Regions from separate parts of the Pseudomonas sp. GW823-FHT03E05 genome, predicted to be linked through region 1. Evidence: predicted binding sites of a transcription regulator. Region 1 holds the regulator's gene; each other region holds the start of a gene.
The links. Region 1 encodes sigma-54, which starts transcription at its own class of promoters, with help from an activator protein. Its sites were predicted from a motif close to ANTGGCATNNANNTTGCTNT; they were not measured.
Positions count from the first base shown of each region.

Region 1 (5,975 bases):
ATGGAAGACCACAAGATCAGCGCCCTGGTGGTGGTGGACAAGGAAGACCGGCCGATCGGCGCCTTGAACATGCACGACCTGCTGCGCGCGGGAGTGATGTGATGAGTGCCGACCTGCTGCAACGCGGTAAAAACATCAAGCTGGCGGTATTCGATGTCGACGGCGTGCTGACCGACGGGCGCCTGTACTTCCTCGAAGACGGCAGCGAGTTCAAGACCTTCAACACTCTGGACGGCCAGGGCATCAAGATGCTCATGGCAGCCGGCGTGCAGACGGCGATCATCAGCGGGCGCAAGACCCCGGTGGTAGAGCGCCGGGCCAAGAACCTGGGGATTCCCCACCTGTACCAGGGCCGCGAAGACAAGCTGGTGGTATTGGACGAGCTTCTTGGCCAACTGGGCCTAAGCTATGAACAGGTCGCCTATCTGGGCGACGATTTGCCCGACCTGCCGGTGATCCGCCGCGTGGGGCTGGGCATGGCAGTGGCCAATGCCGCAGCGTTTGTCCGCGAACACGCCCACGGCGTCACCGCGGCCCGCGGCGGCGAAGGTGCCGCGCGCGAGTTCTGCGAACTGATCCTGCGTGCCCAGGACCGCCTTGAAGCAGCCAATGCCGCTTACTTATAGAGCCTTCCCATGCTGAGCAAAAAGATTCGCAACATCCTGATCTTCGGGACCATCGCCCTGCTGTTCGCAGCGGTCGGTTACTGGAACATCAGCCCGGAACGCTTCCTCGACAAGCCGTTGGCCCAGGTCGACGAAAGCGCCATCGACTACTACGTGATCAACGCCCGCAGCGTGCAGTACCTGCCCGACGGCAAACTGCAGTACGAAATGACCTCGGACAAGGTCGAACACGTCAAGGCCAGCGAAGTGACCCTGCTGACCAAGCCGGACCTGCAGATGTACCGTGGCACCACGTTCCCCTGGCATGTCCAGAGCGAACGCGGCGAGGTCAACCCGGACGGCACCGAGGTCGAGCTGATCGATTCGGTACGGGTTTCCCGCACCGACGAGCGCAACCGCAACCTGCTGATCACCACGACCCGCATGACAGTATTCCCGCAGAAGCAATATGCGCAGACCGAGCAAGCCGTTAGAATCGACGGCGCCGACGGCGTGACTACGGCCAAGGGAATGAAAGCGTATTTGAAAGACGGCAGGATGAACCTGCTATCGAACGTAAGAGGACAGTATGAGGCTCGTTAAAACCCTCCCTATTTTGCTCAGTCTGGGCGCAGCACTGGGAAGCGTGAGCGCCTGGGCTCTGCCGAACGATAGCCAACAGCCGATCCGCATCCAGGCCGACGACGCCCAGCTGGACGACAAGAACGGCGTGGCCACCTACAAGGGCGATGTCATCATCACCCAGGGCTCGATGAAGATCACCGGTAACACCGTGACCATCACCCGGTCCAAGACCGGTGAAATCGACGTGGTGACCTCGGTGGGCAACCTCGCCTACTTCGAGCAACTGCAGAAGCAGACCGACCCGAAACCGGTCCAGGCCTACGCCGTGACCATCCAGTACCATGCCCAGCAGAACCGCATCGTGCTGATCGACAAGGCCAAGGTCATCAACGACGGTAATACCACCGAAGGCGAGAAGATCGTCTACGACACCGTCAAGCAGGTTGCCAACGCCGGTCGCGCCAATGGCAGCTCGGTTACCGCGCCGCGTCCGCGGATCGACATGGTCATCCAGCCGAAAAAGAAAACCGACGAGCAAAAGGCCCAGTAATGGCAACTCTGAAAGCTCAGCACCTGGCCAAGAGCTACAAGAGCCGCCAGGTCGTGCGTGATGTCAGCCTGTCCATCGACAGCGGTCAGATCGTCGGCCTGCTCGGCCCCAACGGCGCCGGCAAGACCACCTGCTTCTACATGATCGTCGGCCTGGTCCAGGCCGATCAGGGCCGCGTCCTGATCGACGACCTGGATGTCAGCCACCAACCGATGCACGGCCGAGCACGCGCCGGTATCGGCTACCTGCCCCAGGAAGCCTCGATCTTTCGCAAACTGTCGGTGGCCGACAACATCATGGCCATCCTCGAGACCCGCAAGGAGCTCGACAAGGCCGGCCGTCGCCAGGAGCTGGAAAGCCTGCTGCAGGAATTCCACATCAACCACATCCGCGACAACCTCGGCATGAGCCTGTCCGGTGGTGAGCGGCGCCGCGTGGAGATCGCCCGGGCCCTGGCCACCGCGCCCAAGTTCATCCTGCTGGACGAACCCTTCGCCGGTGTCGACCCGATCTCGGTGGGCGATATCAAGCAGATCATCCACCACCTCAAGGCCAAGGGCATCGGGGTGCTGATCACCGACCACAACGTCCGGGAAACCCTGGACATCTGCGAGACCGCCTACATCGTCAACGACGGGCAACTGATCGCCGAAGGCGACTCCGAGACCATCCTGGCCAACGAACTGGTCAAGGAAGTCTATCTGGGCCATGAGTTCCGCCTGTAAGGGCTGATGTGTTGGGCTGGACGCCAGGGCGCCGGGAACAATAAAACCCTACAAACTTTATTGTTACAGCGCTCTAGGCAAACACTTCAGTTTCAGGCATATAATTTGCTTATGTTTGGCGCTCCGGCGCCCTGTAGTGGATGGCGCATGTGCGCCGGCAAATAAGGTGTTAAGCCCCTGCCATGAAACCATCGCTAGTCCTTAGAATGGGCCAGCAGCTGACGATGACACCGCAGCTGCAACAGGCCATCCGCCTGCTCCAATTGTCGACCCTGGACCTGCAACAGGAAATCCAGGAAGCCCTGGAGTCCAACCCGATGCTCGAACGCCAGGAAGAAGGCGACGACTTCGACAACAGCGACCCCCTGGCCGACAACACCGAGTCCAAACCCAATACCGAGATCCAGGAGCCCTCCTACCAGGAAACCGCCCCCACGGTGGACAACCTCGAGGACGGTGAGTGGAACGAGCGCATCCCCAATGAACTGCCGGTCGACACCGCCTGGGAAGACGTATACCAGACCAGCGCCAGCAGCCTGCCCAGCAGCGATGACGACGAGTGGGACTTCACCACCCGCACTTCCGCGGGCGAGAGCCTGCAGAGCCACCTGCTCTGGCAACTGAACCTGGCGCCGATGTCGGACACCGACCGCCTGATCGCCGTGACCCTGATCGATTGCATCAACAATCAGGGCTACCTGGACGAAACCCTCGAGGAGATCCTCGAAGCCTTCGATCCGGAACTGGACATCGAACTGGACGAGATAGAAGCCGTCCTGCACCGCATCCAGCAATTCGAACCCGCGGGCATCGGCGCCCGCAACCTGGGCGAGTGCCTGTTGCTGCAACTGCGCCAGCTGCCGGCGAAAACGCCCTGGCTGGGCGAGGCCCAGCGCCTGGTCAGTGACTACATCGACCTCCTGGGCAGCCGCGACTACAGCCAGCTGATGCGGCGCATGAAGCTCAAGGAAGATGAGCTGCGCCAGGTCATCGAGCTGGTGCAGAGCCTCAACCCCCGCCCCGGTTCGCAGATCGAATCCAGCGAAGCCGAATACGTGGTCCCGGACGTCATAGTGCGCAAGGACAACGAGCGCTGGCTGGTGGAACTGAACCAGGAATCCGTGCCGCGCCTGCGGGTCAACGCCCAGTACGCCGGTTTTGTACGCCGCGCCGACACCAGCGCCGACAACACCTTCATGCGCAACCAGTTGCAGGAAGCCCGCTGGTTCATCAAGAGCCTGCAAAGCCGCAATGAAACCCTGATGAAGGTCGCCACCCAGATCGTCGAGCACCAGCGCGGCTTTCTCGAATATGGCGATGAAGCGATGAAGCCGCTGGTTCTGCACGATATCGCCGAGGCGGTGGGCATGCACGAATCGACGATTTCCCGGGTGACCACGCAAAAATTCATGCATACCCCACGCGGCATATATGAGCTGAAATACTTTTTCTCCAGCCACGTCAGCACTTCGGAAGGCGGTGAATGCTCGTCCACGGCGATCCGCGCGATCATCAAAAAATTGGTGGCCGCGGAAAATCAGAAAAAGCCGTTGAGTGACAGCAAGATCGCTGGTTTACTGGAGGCACAAGGCATTCAGGTAGCCCGTCGTACCGTCGCCAAGTACCGCGAATCCCTTGGGATCGCGCCTTCCAGCGAACGTAAGCGGTTGATGTAGCCGCAGGGCTGGCCACAGCGTTTCAGAGTGTGTTTGAAAAGGGCCCGGTGTCGTTTTCAAACGTAGTCTAGGTGGCAGGCAACCCAGCCTGCCGCGTTATGCACTGGCAACGAAGGAGAAGCTGTATGCAAGTCAACATCAGTGGACACCAACTCGAAGTGACTGAACCCCTGCGCGTCTACATCGGCGAAAAACTCGACCGGCTGGAGAGGCACTTCGACAAGATTACCAATGTGCAGGTCACCATGGCTGTCGAGAAGCTGAAGCAGAAAATCGAAGCCACCCTGCACATCCACGGTGGGGAGGTCGTTGCCAACGCAGAACATGACGATATGTATGCCGCAATCGACCTGCTCACGGACAAGCTTGACCGCCAACTGAAAAAGCATAAGGAAAAGCAACTCCACCTTCTCCAAGGCACGGGTCGCTAACACTCCCCTCCCATGATCCGACTTGAAAGCATCCTGACCCCCGGCCGTTCCCTGGTGAACGTGCCGGGCGGCAGTAAAAAACGCGCCCTCGAACAAATTGCCAACCTGATCAGCCGTGAAGTGCCTGATCTGGAGATGCAGGATGTCTTCGAGAGCCTGATTGCCCGTGAAAAACTCGGTTCCACCGGTTTTGGCAACGGCATCGCCATTCCCCACTGCCGCCTCAAAGGCTGCGAGTCGCCCATCAGTGCGCTGATGCACCTGGACGCTCCGATCGATTTCGACGCCATTGATGGCGCACCGGTCGACCTGCTGTTCGTCCTGCTGGTTCCGGAAGCCGCGACCGATGCACACCTGGAACTGCTCCGGCAGATCGCCAGCATGCTCGATCGCAAGGAAGTCCGTGACCGGCTGCGCAGCGCCACCAGCAACGAAGCCTTGTATCAGGTCGTTCTGGACGAGCAAAACGGTCAGTAATCATGCGTTTGATCATCGTTAGCGGCCGCTCCGGCTCAGGTAAAAGCACCGCCCTCGATGTTCTCGAGGACCACGGCTACTACTGCATCGACAACCTGCCAGCCGGCTTGCTGCCGGAACTGGCTGAACGTGCGTTGATCCACACCGAACTGGCGCAACCGCTGGTGGCGGTGTCCATCGATGCCCGCAACCTGCCCAGTCATCTGTCGCGCTTCCCCGAATTGCTGGAAGAAGTGCGCAGCCGGCATATCCAGTGCGATGTGCTGTACCTGGATGCCGACGAAGAGACCCTGCTCAAGCGCTTCTCCGAGACCCGTCGGCGCCACCCGCTGAGCAGCGCCAACCGCTCCCTGGCCGAAGCCATCCACGATGAAACCCAACTGCTGGGGCCGATCGTCGACCTGGCCGATCTCAAGGTCAACACCACCAACCTGAACCTTTACCAGCTGCGCGACACCATCAAGCTGCGACTGTTGAACCAGCCGGAACCCGGTACCGCGTTCCTGGTGGAGTCCTTCGGCTTCAAGCGCGGCATGCCGGTAGATGCAGACCTGGTGTTCGACGTGCGCTGCCTGCCCAACCCGTATTGGAAGCCCGAGTTGCGCGCCCAATCAGGCCTGGATGCGCCCGTGGCCGAGTATCTGGCGGCGCAACCCGATGTCGAGGAAATGTTCCAGGACATCTCCAGCTACCTGCTCAAATGGCTGCCACGCTTTGCCGCCAGCAACCGCGCCTATGTGACCATCGCCATCGGCTGCACCGGCGGGCACCACCGCTCCGTGTACCTGACCGAGCGCCTGGGCCAGGTCCTGCAAAAATCCCTGAAGAACGTCCAGGTTCGCCACCGCGACCTTAGCTGAAAGGATCTACCCCGCGATGCCAGCTCTGGAAATCGAGATCATCAATAAACTGGGCCTGCATGCCCG
Region 1 covers NZ_JBXAJB010000002.1:925,648-931,622, forward strand. The annotation lists gene AC1RCO_RS11990 (KpsF/GutQ family sugar-phosphate isomerase) at 1-102, shown strand, start outside; gene AC1RCO_RS11995 (KdsC family phosphatase) at 102-626, shown strand; gene lptC (LPS export ABC transporter periplasmic protein LptC) at 636-1,208, shown strand; gene lptA (lipopolysaccharide transport periplasmic protein LptA) at 1,195-1,740, shown strand; gene lptB (LPS export ABC transporter ATP-binding protein) at 1,740-2,465, shown strand; gene AC1RCO_RS12015 (RNA polymerase factor sigma-54) at 2,648-4,141, shown strand; gene hpf (ribosome hibernation-promoting factor, HPF/YfiA family) at 4,267-4,572, shown strand; gene ptsN (PTS IIA-like nitrogen regulatory protein PtsN) at 4,585-5,049, shown strand; gene rapZ (RNase adapter RapZ) at 5,052-5,909, shown strand; gene AC1RCO_RS12035 (HPr family phosphocarrier protein) at 5,926-5,975, shown strand, end outside.

Region 2 (5,975 bases), on a different contig from region 1:
TGCACAGAGCCGACAGCCCGCACAGCAAAGTGCGGTAGCGGGATGTCAGGCGTCGGAAAAATGTCGTTTTGGCGTTCATAACAGTTAAAAAGCAAGCGCCGTGCCGTTTAGCAATGAGCGTGCGTCGGATCTTAAAGCTTTGGGGAGTCTGGGCATGGCTGGTGTAATGGATTCGGTGAACCAGCGCACGCAATTGGTTGGGCAGAATCGACTAGAGTTGTTGCTGTTCCGTCTGGACGGTGGACAGCTCTACGGGATCAACGTATTCAAGGTTCGCGAGGTGCTGCAATGCCCTAAGCTGACCCTGATGCCCAAATCCAGTCCTGTGGTGTGCGGTGTCGCGAATATACGAGGGGCGACCATTCCGATCCTGGATCTGGCAATGGCCACGGGTTCTGGTGGCCTGCAGGACCAGAGCAATCCGTTCGTCATCATCACTGAGTACAACACCAAGACCCAGGGGTTCCTGGTGCGCTCGGTGGAGCGCATCGTCAACATGAACTGGGAAGAGATCCATCCGCCGCCCAAGGGGACCGGACGTGATCACTACCTGACGGCGGTCACTCGGGTGGACAACCAGTTGGTGGAAATCATCGACGTGGAGAAGATCCTGGCGGAAGTCGCGCCGACCTCGGAGGCGATCTCGGCAGGAGTGGTGGATGTCGAAACCCAGCACAAGGCTGTTTCCCTGCGGGTGCTGACTGTCGATGACTCGTCGGTGGCACGCAAGCAGGTCACCCGTTGCCTGCAAACCGTAGGTGTCGAGGTAGTGGCATTGAATGATGGCCGGCAAGCGCTGGATTACTTGCGCAAGCTGGTGGACGAGGGCAAGAAGCCGGAAGAGGAATTCCTCATGATGATTTCCGACATCGAAATGCCCGAAATGGACGGTTACACCCTCACGGCCGAGATACGTAATGATCCACGCATGCAAAAGCTGCATATCATCCTGCATACTTCGTTGTCAGGGGTGTTCAATCAGGCGATGGTGAAGAAGGTCGGTGCCGATGACTTCCTTGCCAAGTTCCGCCCTGATGACCTGGCATCCCGGGTAGTCGACCGGATCAAAGCAGCAGATCACAGCTAAGGGCGCTCGCCCTGGCGGACATAAGATTTAAGAGGCGGCAGCATTGTCTACGGGTAATTTGGATTTTGAACAGTTCCGGGTCTTCCTGGAAAAAGCCTGTGGTATTTTGCTCGGGGAAAATAAGCAATATCTAGTCTCGAGCCGTCTCAACAAACTGATGGAGCAGCAAGGGATAAAAACCTTGGGTGAGCTGGTCCAGCGGATTCAGACCCAGCCCCGCAGTGGTTTGCGCGAGATGGTCGTGGATGCCATGACGACCAACGAAACCTTGTGGTTTCGCGACACCTACCCATTCGAGGTGTTGAAGAACAAGGTGCTTCCCGAAGCCATCAAGGCCAGCCCCAACCAGCGCTTGCGCATCTGGTCGGCGGCCTGTTCGTCGGGGCAGGAGCCCTACTCGCTGTCGATGTCCATCGATGAGTTCGAGCGTAGCAACATGGGGCAGTTGAAGATGGGGGTGCAGATCGTTGCCACTGATCTGTCCGGGACCATGCTCAACAACTGCAAGACCGGTGAATATGACAGCCTGGCAATTGGGCGTGGCCTGTCGGCCGAGCGCCTGCAGCGCTACTTCGACCCCAAGGGGCCGGGGCGCTGGGTGGTCAAGGCGCCGATCAAGAGCCGCGTGGAGTTCCGCTCGTTCAACCTGCTGGACAGCTACGCCAGTCTCGGCAAGTTCGACATCGTGTTTTGTCGCAATGTGTTGATCTACTTCTCGGCGGAGGTCAAGAAGGACATCCTGATGCGCATTCACAGCACCCTGAAGCCTGGCGGCTACCTGTTCCTGGGGGCTTCCGAAGCCCTCAATGGGCTGCCGGATCATTACCAGATGGTGCAATGCAGTCCGGGCATCATCTACCAGGCCAAGTAGCCAGCAGATCGTCGTACCGAAAAAGGAGGCCATTGGGCCTCCTTTTTTGTGCCTGCAATTATCTGGCGCGCCGGCTGAAAGCGGCAGGGTGGTTGCCGCTTTGCCGGTTTTTCGCGGAAATCCATTGCCGCTTTTCTGGCATTGCCGCCTTGCCGTCGCCGGCAAACCCTTGAAATACGGGGGTTGATGACTTGGCACGCAGCTTGCTATATCCGAGTTACGAAAAATCAGGTCACCCAAAGGTTTCCGCCATGAGCATCAGCTTCGATAAAGCGCTCGGTATCCACGAACAGGCCCTTGGCTTTCGCGCCAAGCGTGCCGAAGTTCTGGCCAACAACATCGCCAACGCCGATACCCCGAACTACAAGGCTCGGGACCTGGACTTCTCTGCCGTGCTTGCCGAGCAGAATCAGAAGGCCCAGAACGGTACCTTCGCGTTGAACATGACCAACAACCGGCATATCGAAGCCCAGGGCTTGAGCAGTGGTGATGAATCGCTGCTGTATCGCACCCCGATGCAACCTTCGATCGACCAGAACACCGTGGACGCCCAGCTGGAGCAATCGAGCTACGCGCAGAACTCGGTGGATTTCCAGGCCAGCTTCACGCTGCTCAACAGCAAATTCAAAGGGCTGGTAGCAGCCCTGCGCGGAGAGTAATCCATGTCCCTCGCCAGTGTTTTCAATATTGCCGGTAGTGGCATGAGCGCCCAGACCACCCGTCTGAACACCGTCGCCAGTAACATCGCCAACGCCGAGAGCGTCTCGTCGAGCATCGACCAGACCTACCGCGCTCGTCACCCGGTGTTTGCCACCATGTTCCAGGGTGCGCAAAGCGGCGGCAGCGACTCGCTGTTCCAGAACCAGGACGCTGCCGGCCAGGGCGTGCAGGTACTGGGTGTGGTCGAAGACCAGAGCAACCTCGAAGCTCGTTACGAGCCGAACCATCCCGCCGCTGATGCCAAGGGTTATGTCTACTACCCCAACGTCAACGTGGTGGAAGAAATGGCCGACATGATTTCTGCCAGTCGTTCGTTCCAGACCAACGCTGAAATGATGAACACCGCCAAAACCATGATGCAGAAGGTCCTGACCCTGGGTCAGTGATAAGGGGCGAAGACCATGAGCGTTACTGATACCACCAACGCCCCATCCCTCAAGGATATCCTGGCGAATTCGTCGAAAACGACGAGCAATACCAGCGCCGACGGCCTGGCCGCGGCGACCAACAGCGCCACCGGCAAACAGAGCCTGGGCAAGGACGCATTCCTCAAGCTGCTGGTAACCCAGCTGAACAACCAGAACCCGCTGGATCCGCAGGACAACAGTGCGTTCGTTGCCCAGTTGGCGCAGTTCTCCACCCTGGAAGGCATCACCACCCTCAACTCCTCGGTGAATGCGATCACGGGTAACTACAAGTCTTCCCAGGCCTTGCAGGCTTCGTCCCTGGTGGGGCGCTCGGTCATCGTGCAGACCGGCACCACCCAGGTCGACACCAGCAAGAGCATGACCGGTTCGGTCACCGTGCCATCCAGCGTGAACTCGGTCACCGTGACCGTCACCGACAAGGACGGCAATACCGTCAAGACCATCGACATGGGCAGCCAGAAGGCCGGCAACGCCAGCTTTGTCTGGGATGGCACCAAGACTGACGGCACCAAGGCGGATCCGGGCAACTACACCTTCAAGGCCAGCACCACCATCGATGGCAAGGGCACTGATCTGATCACCTACCTGCCGGCCACGGTCAATAGCGTGACCATCAGCCAAACCGGCGGCGAGTTGATGTTGAACCTCGCCGGCATGAGCAGCCCGATTGCCCTGTCCAAAGTACAAACCATTGGTATCTAGAGCCGACTAACCGGCACAAGGAGTGGAATATGTCTTTCAATATCGGCCTTAGCGGTCTCTACGCTGCCAACAAACAGCTGGACGTTACCGGCAACAACATCGCCAACGTCGCTACCACCGGCTTCAAATCCTCCCGTGCGGAATTCGCCGACGTCTATTCGGCCACCAAGCTGGGCAGCGGTACCCAGGTGATTGGTAACGGTGTGCGCCTGGCCAACGTTTCCCAGCAGTTCACCAACGGTGATATCAACAACACCGGTAATGTGCTGGACATGGGCATCCAGGGCCAGGGCTTCTTCGTGCTGAGCACCAACGGCTCCCTGACCTACACCCGCGCCGGTACCTTCAAGACCGACAAGGAAGGCTACATCACCAACAGTGACGGCACTGCCCGCCTGCAAGGTTATGCGGTCGATGCCAACGGCAAGATCATCAACGGTGTGCTGACCGACCTGCGGATCGATACTTCGAACCTGGCGCCAAAGCCAACCGACTCGATCTCCTCGACGATCAACCTGAACTCCGATTCGACGCCGATCGATGTGGGTGCGACCACTCCGGCCTATGTGTTCAATCCGACCGACAACACCACCTACACCAAGCAGTTCAGCACGCCTGTGTATGACACCCAGGGCAACAAGCACGTCATGGATCAGTACATGATCAAGACGCCGAACGCCAATGAGTGGCAAACCTACACGCTGATTGATGGTCGCAACCCGGACGGTACTGCATTCACCATGGCCAACCAGTCGCCGATCACCATGAAGTTCGACTCGTCGGGCAAGCTCAGCAGCATGACCCCGCCAGCTGCGCCTGGGACCACGCCGTATACCATTACCGGTAACAGCATTGTCATGTCGGCTGCGGCCTGGACCCCGGGTACCGTCACTAACGGCGTGTTCACTCCCAATGGCGCCAAGCCTGCACCTAACGGTGTCAGCATCGACATGACCAAAACCGGTTCGGTGTTTGGCGAAAGCACCCGCTCGGTGATCGCGCAGAACGGCTACTCCACTGGCCAGATCAGCAGCCTGACCATCGATGGCACCGGTGTGATGCTGGCCAACTTCAGCAACGAGCAGACCAAGCCGATCGGTCAGATCTCCCTGGCCAGCTTCACCAACGAGCAGGGCCTGCAGCCAGTAGGCGGCACTCAGTGGAAAGAGACCTACTCGTCCGGTATTCCTGGTTATGACGCACCGAAGACCGGCACCCTGGGAGCGATTCAGTCCAACTCCCTGGAAGAGTCCAACGTCAACCTGACCAATGAACTGGTAAACCTGATCAAGGCCCAGAGCAACTATCAGGCGAACGCCAAGACCATCTCCACCCAGAGCACCATCATGCAGACCATCATCCAGATGACCTGATGCTGGTTGGCTGAAGCGCTTTACGAAAAGCCCCTCCTCGAGGGGCTTTTTTGTGCCTGTTCGATAGTGCTGTTCGCTCTGCAAGAACCGCTGCCGCAGGGGCTGGCTTGCCAGCGAAGGCGCTCTCGGTGCAGTGCAAGGCTTCGGGCCTCTTCGCTGGCAGGCAGGCTCCTGCAGCTTTGTTGCGGGCAAAAGAAAACCCCCGATAAACCGGAGGTCTATCGGGGGTTGGGGCAGGTGCCCGCAGGCACCTGTCGGCTCAGCTTATTGGCAAGCTTCGCAATCCGGCTCGTCGATGGCGCAAGCCTTAGGTACAGGAGCTGGGCCGGCTGGAGCCGCGAGGACCGAGTCGTCACCGTGGTTGCCGCCGCTGGAAACAGCGTTCAGCTTGCCGGTGTTGATGGTGGACTTCTCGGTGCTGGTGGCGGCCAGGGCGCGGAGGTAGTAGGTGGTTTTCAGGCCACGGTACCAAGCCATGCGGTAGGTCACGTCCAGCTTCTTGCCCGAAGCGCCGGCGATGTACAGGTTCAGCGACTGAGCCTGGTCGATCCACTTCTGGCGACGGCTGGCGGCGTCGACGATCCACTTGGTTTCCACTTCGAAGGCAGTCGCGTAGAGCTCCTTGAGCTCCTGCGGGATGCGCTCGATCTGCTGTACCGAACCGTCGTAGTACTTCAGGTCGTTGATCATGACCGAGTCCCACAGACCGCGAGCCTTCAGGTCGCGAACCAGGTACGGGTTGATCACGGTGAATTCGCCCGACAGGTTGGATTTCACATAGAGGTTCTGATAGG
Region 2 covers NZ_JBXAJB010000004.1:76,453-82,427, reverse strand. The annotation lists gene flgA (flagellar basal body P-ring formation chaperone FlgA) at 1-79, opposite strand, end outside; gene AC1RCO_RS17160 (chemotaxis protein CheV) at 155-1,087, shown strand; gene cheR (protein-glutamate O-methyltransferase CheR) at 1,131-1,958, shown strand; gene flgB (flagellar basal body rod protein FlgB) at 2,210-2,617, shown strand; gene flgC (flagellar basal body rod protein FlgC) at 2,621-3,064, shown strand; gene flgD (flagellar hook assembly protein FlgD) at 3,080-3,808, shown strand; gene flgE (flagellar hook protein FlgE) at 3,838-5,181, shown strand; gene AC1RCO_RS17130 (ribonucleoside-diphosphate reductase subunit alpha) at 5,446-5,975, opposite strand, start outside.
Region 2: flgB (flagellar basal body rod protein FlgB) is a predicted target of sigma-54. The motif match lies at 2,149-2,168, and genes of this name have one in related genera.

Region 3 (5,975 bases), on a different contig from region 1:
CCCAAGACCCTGGACACCGACCGCACCCTGCAGTTGCTCGATGGCGCCGTGGAAGACGACTTCCTGGCCCACCGCGACCAGGCGATTCTCGAACTTTTCTACTCCTGCGGCCTGCGCCTTTCCGAACTGACCAGCCTCAACCTCGATCAGCTGGACCTGGCGGACGGCCTGGTGCAGGTCCATGGCAAGGGCAGCAAGACCCGGGTCCTGCCGGTGGGCAAGAAGGCTCGGTCAGCCCTCGAGCAATGGCTCCCCCTGCGCGCCCTGAGCAACCCGCCTGATGGTGCCCTGTTCGTCAGCCAGAAGGGCCGGCGCCTGGGGCCGCGGGCCATCCAGCTGCGGGTCAAGGCCGCCGGCGAGCGCGAGCTGGGGCAGAACCTGCACCCGCACATGCTGCGCCATTCCTTTGCCAGCCATTTGCTGGAATCCTCCCAGGACCTGCGCGCCGTGCAGGAGCTGCTGGGGCATTCGGACATCAAGACCACGCAGATCTACACCCACCTGGACTTCCAGCACCTGGCGGCGGTCTACGACAGCGCCCACCCACGGGCCAAACGCAACAAAGGCGGTGAGTAATGACCATCAAGCTGATCACCTTCGACCTCGACGACACCCTGTGGGATACCGCCCCGGTCATCGTCAGTGCCGAAGCCACCCTGCGCCAGTGGCTGACCGAACACGCACCGAATCTCGGAGGCGTGCCGGTGGAGCATCTGTGGGCCATTCGCGAGCGGGTGCTGCTCGCCCAGCCGAGCCTCAAGCACAGGATCAGCGCCCTGCGCCGCCAGGTGCTGTTTCATGCCCTGGAAGAAGCCGGGTATGACCATGCCCAGGCCAACCAGTTGGCCGACCAGAGTTTTGAAGTTTTCCTGCATGCCCGGCATCAGCTGGAGATCTTTCCAGAAGTCCAGCCGACCCTGGAAGCCCTGGCCAATCACTTCGCCCTTGGCGTGGTCACCAACGGCAACGCCGACGTGCGCCGCCTGGGCCTGGCGGACTATTTCAAGTTCGCGCTGTGCGCCGAGGACATCGGCATCGCCAAGCCCGACGCCCGGCTGTTCCACGAAGCCTTGCAGCGTGGCGAAGCGACTGCCGACACCGCCGTGCATATCGGCGACCACCCGGGGGATGACATTGCCGGCGCACAGCAGGCAGGGCTGCGTGCGATCTGGTTCAATCCCAACGGCAAGACCTGGGAAGCCGAACGCGCTCCAGACGCCGAGATCCGCAGCCTGATTGAATTACCCGGGCTGCTTGCCCGCTGGCATCGCGGCGCCTGAACCGGCGCTTTCGCGAGCAAGCTCGCTCCTACAGCAAGCGCCGGCGCTCGGGGCCGTTTCCGAGAAGGGTGCCCATGAAAAAGCCCGCAGCGACGGCGGGCTTTTTCAGCAAGCAAGGTGCAAGGCTCAGATAGGCCGGCTGCCGTACTTGTTATCAGGCTTCTTGGGCGGATCGGCGACCACGTTGGCCTCGACTTCCTGCACTTTGCCGCCACGGGCCAGGAACTCTTCCATGGCACGCGCCAGTGCATCACGCTCCTTGTTCTTGGCTTCTACACTCGGCAGCTCGTCTACCGAGACGGCAGCCTTGGCCTTGCCTTTGGCGGTTGGAGCAGGAACATCACTGCCATCGTCTTCCGCCACATCGTCGGCGGCCGCTTCAAGACCTTCTTCGGTTTCGTCTTCGTCACCTACTTCGAGGTCGTCGTTTTCCAGATCATCGTCGCTCATGTTCTACCTCATGACTTGCGAAAAGCAGATTAGTTATAGCCCAGCTGTGCCGACTGTCGAAGGCCGCTGGAAAAAAATCAACGTCCACTGATACTCAGCGGCTTATGCCTTATCACCGTGCAAGGTGGCAAGGACTTTGCGAGCACCGCCATGATCGCGATGCTCGCCCAGATAAACGCCTTGCCAGATGCCCAACGCCAGACGCCCCGCCGCTACCGGCAAAGTCAGCTGACAGCCTAGCAAACTGGCCTTGAAGTGCGCCGGCAGGTCATCCGCGCCTTCGTCGTTATGTTCGTACCCGGCCATGCCTTGAGGCACCAGGGTGTTGAAGTAACGCTCGAAGTCACGCCGTACCGCCGGATCGGCGTTCTCGTTGATGGTCAACGAGGCCGAGGTATGTTGCAGCCACAGATGCAGCAGACCAACCCGACATGCCTTCAACTCAGGCAGGCCGGCGAGCAACTCGTCCGTCACCAGATGAAAGCCCCGGGGCCTGGCCCGCAGGGTAATCAGGGTCTGTTGCCACATACCGATCTCCACGCTCCGGCGCGCATTCTAGCGCGCTCAGGGAAAAAACAAAGCGCCGAATAATCCTGCTTTAGTGTAAGCATTTGCCCTGCCGGAAATCGTCACGGCAAACACGCCAATGCTTGTCAGAAAATCCTTTCAGCCTTTCTCAATGACAAACATCAGGCAAAAAAATGCCCGGCCGGAGCCGGGCTTTTTTTTCTTGCGCGATTACAGGTTGTAACCACGCTCGTTGTGCTGTGCCAGATCGAGGCCGACCGCCTCTTCTTCCTCGCTCACCCGCAGCCCCATGACCGCGTCCAGAACCTTGAGGATGATGAAGGTGACGATCGCGGTGTAGATCACCGTGAAACCCACGCCCTTGGCCTGGATCCAGACCTGAGCGGCCACATCGGTCACGGTGCCGAAGCCACCCAGGGACGGAGCAGCGAACACACCGGTGAGGATCGCACCGAGAATACCGCCGATGCCGTGCACGCCAAAGGCGTCCAGGGAATCGTCATATCCCAGCTTGCGCTTGAGGCTGGTGGCGCAGAAGAAGCACACCACACCGGCCGCCAGACCGATGATCAGGGCGCCCATCGGGCCAACGGTACCGGCAGCCGGAGTGATTGCCACCAGGCCTGCGACCACACCCGAAGCGATGCCCAGCGCGCTAGGCTTGCCGTGGGTGATCCACTCGGCAAACATCCAGCCCAGGGCGGCGGCAGCCGTCGCGATCTGCGTTACCAGCATGGCCATGCCGGCGGTGCCGTTGGCGGCAGCGGCGGAACCGGCGTTGAAGCCGAACCAGCCGATCCACAGCATGGCTGCGCCCATCAGGGTGTAACCCAGGTTGTGTGGCGCCATCGGCGTGGTCGGGAAACCCTTGCGCTTGCCCAGCACCAGGCAGGCCACCAGGCCCGCGATACCGGCGTTGATGTGCACTACGGTGCCGCCGGCAAAGTCCAGCACGCCCCAGTCGCCCAGCAGCGAGCCCGGACCGCTCCAGACCATATGGGCGATCGGCGCATACACCAGGGTGAACCACACGCCCATGAAGATCAGCATGGCGGAGAATTTCATCCGCTCGGCGAAGGCACCGACGATCAGCGCTGGAGTGATGATGGCGAAGGTCATCTGGAAGGTGACGAACACCGCTTCAGGGAACAGCGCAGCCGGGCCGGTCAGGCTGGCCGGGGTGATGCCCGCCAGGAAGGCCTTGGAGAAGCCGCCCACGAAGGAATTGAGGTTGACCACGCCGGCTTCCATCCCGGTGGTGTCGAACGCCATGCTGTAGCCGTATATGAACCACAGGACAGTGATCAGGCCGGTAATGGCGAAGCACTGCATCATTACCGAAAGAATGTTTTTCGACCGCACCATGCCGCCGTAGAACAGCGCCAGGCCAGGAATGGTCATGAACAGCACCAGGGCTGTGGAGGTCAGCATCCAGGCGGTATCGCCGGAGTTGAGGACTGGAGCCGCCGCTTCGTCTGCCGCCATGGCCAGGCCTGGCATTACGAGGGACAAAAGGGCTCCTAGCCCTGCGAATTTACGCAGAGTCATATTGTTTTCTCCTGGGGCGTTGGGTTTGGCGGCTTAGATTGCGTCGGTATCGGTTTCGCCGGTACGGATGCGAATAGCCTGTTCCAGATTGACCACGAAGATCTTGCCGTCACCGATCTTGCCGGTGTTGGCGGCCTTGGTTATCGCCTCGATAACCCGGTCAAGATCCTTGTCGTCAATGGCGACATCGATCTTCACCTTGGGCAGGAAATCCACCACGTACTCCGCACCGCGATACAGCTCGGTGTGACCCTTCTGCCGGCCGAAGCCTTTGACTTCAGTGACGGTAATGCCCTGCACGCCGATCTCGGACAGCGACTCGCGCACGTCGTCCAACTTGAACGGCTTGATGATGGCAGTGACTAGCTTCATGAAACTCTCTCCCGAATTGGTGGACTTGCCCCAGGAAAACAAACCCGACTCAAGTCTAAGCGCAGTGCCTGGCTTTGTAACGCACCGTCGGCCTTCCTCAGCCCGACCGACGCCAGCTAACCGCTGTCTGACGAAACACTCCCCGCTCCGCCTGCCGCACTGCATTCGTCACAGCGACTGCATCAGTGCATGGGTCACCAGGGTCTAAGCAGAAAGCTTGCCAGCTCGGGAAAAATCAGTGATTTCAGTCCCTTGCCCCGAGCCGGCAGGGAATGCGGGAAAACGGCACCCGGGATACGCACAAAAACGGTGCGCTGGCGCCCGGCCAGATGCGCGAAAAACGTGCAACCCGGGGCCACCTGGAGCGTCGTTGCTGCGTGATACACTGCGGGCCGACTGCAATTCAGGACTCTCCCATGCTCGCGCCCAAAGACCTTCTCGACGCCCTGAGCGGCCACGCCTCGCGGTTGCTCAGCGGTGAAACACCCCTGCCCCGCAATGAAATCGAAAGCCAGCTCAAGGCCCTGCTACAAAGCGGCTTCAGCAAGCTGGACCTGGTCAGCCGGGAAGAATTCGACAGCCAGATGGTGGTCCTGGCCCGCACTCGCGCGCGCCTGGAAAGCCTCGAAGCCAAGGTGGCGGAGCTGGAAGCCCGGCTGAACCCGGCAGCGCAATGATCTGAATCCGGGTTCGCCGGCAGGCCGGCTCCTACAGACCTGTCCTGTAGGAACTGGCTTGCCGGCGAAGGCTCGTGCACCGACGACATATCCTGTGCCCATTCGGGCGCGCCTCTGGCCAGCCCCCTCATCTATCCTTGCAGCACCGCAGGACGCGGTTCCCGCTGTCGCAAGGAAGCTCTCCCCATGTCCCTGGCAATCATCCACAGCCGTGCCCAGGTCGGCGTCCAGGCTCCGGCTGTCAGTGTTGAAGTGCACCTGGCCAACGGCTTGCCGAGCCTGACCCTGGTGGGCCTGCCGGAAGCCGCGGTCAAGGAAAGCAAGGACCGGGTGCGCAGCGCAATCCTCAATGCCGGGTTCAACTTTCCGGCCCGGCGCATCACCCTCAACCTGGCGCCGGCGGACCTGCCCAAGGACGGCGGGCGCTTCGATCTGGCCATCGCCCTGGGCATCCTTGCCGCCAGCGTGCAGGTGCCGGCCCTGGCCCTGGACAACATCGAATGCCTGGGGGAGCTGGCGCTCTCCGGCGCGGTGCGCCCGGTACGCGGCGTACTGCCCGCCGCACTGGCGGCACGCGACGCCGGGCATACCCTGCTGGTGCCCCGGGCCAATGCCGAAGAAGCCTGCCTGGCCAGCGGCCTAAAGGTGATCGCGGTGGATCATCTGCTGGAGGCCGTTGCCCATTTCAACGGCCACGCGCCCATTGCGCCCTATGTCAGCAGCGGCCTGGTGCAGAGCCACTTCCCCTACCCCGACCTCAGCGAAGTGCAAGGCCAGCTCGCCGCCAAGCGCGCCCTGCTGATCGCCGCGGCGGGCGCCCACAACCTGTTGTTCAGCGGCCCGCCAGGCACCGGCAAGACCCTGTTGGCCAGCCGCTTGCCCGGCCTGCTGCCACCGCTGCAGGAAGATGAAGCCCTGGAAGTCGCGGCGATCCAGTCGGTGGCCAGCCACAAGCCCCTGCGCTACTGGCCACAGCGGCCGTTTCGCCAGCCCCACCATTCGGCTTCGGGTGCGGCACTGGTCGGAGGCGGCTCGAAACCCCAGCCCGGGGAAATCACCCTGGCCCATCACGGCGTGCTGTTTCTCGATGAACTGCCGGAGTTCGACCGCAAGGTCCTGG
Region 3 covers NZ_JBXAJB010000003.1:444,340-450,314, forward strand. The annotation lists gene xerC (tyrosine recombinase XerC) at 1-576, shown strand, start outside; gene AC1RCO_RS15055 (HAD family hydrolase) at 576-1,280, shown strand; gene sutA (dormancy-specific transcriptional regulator SutA) at 1,407-1,730, opposite strand; gene AC1RCO_RS15065 (secondary thiamine-phosphate synthase enzyme YjbQ) at 1,833-2,258, opposite strand; gene AC1RCO_RS15070 (ammonium transporter) at 2,469-3,806, opposite strand; gene glnK (P-II family nitrogen regulator) at 3,840-4,178, opposite strand; gene AC1RCO_RS15080 (accessory factor UbiK family protein) at 4,595-4,855, shown strand; gene AC1RCO_RS15085 (YifB family Mg chelatase-like AAA ATPase) at 5,042-5,975, shown strand, end outside.
Region 3: glnK (P-II family nitrogen regulator) is a predicted target of sigma-54. The motif match lies at 4,384-4,403, and genes of this name have one in related genera.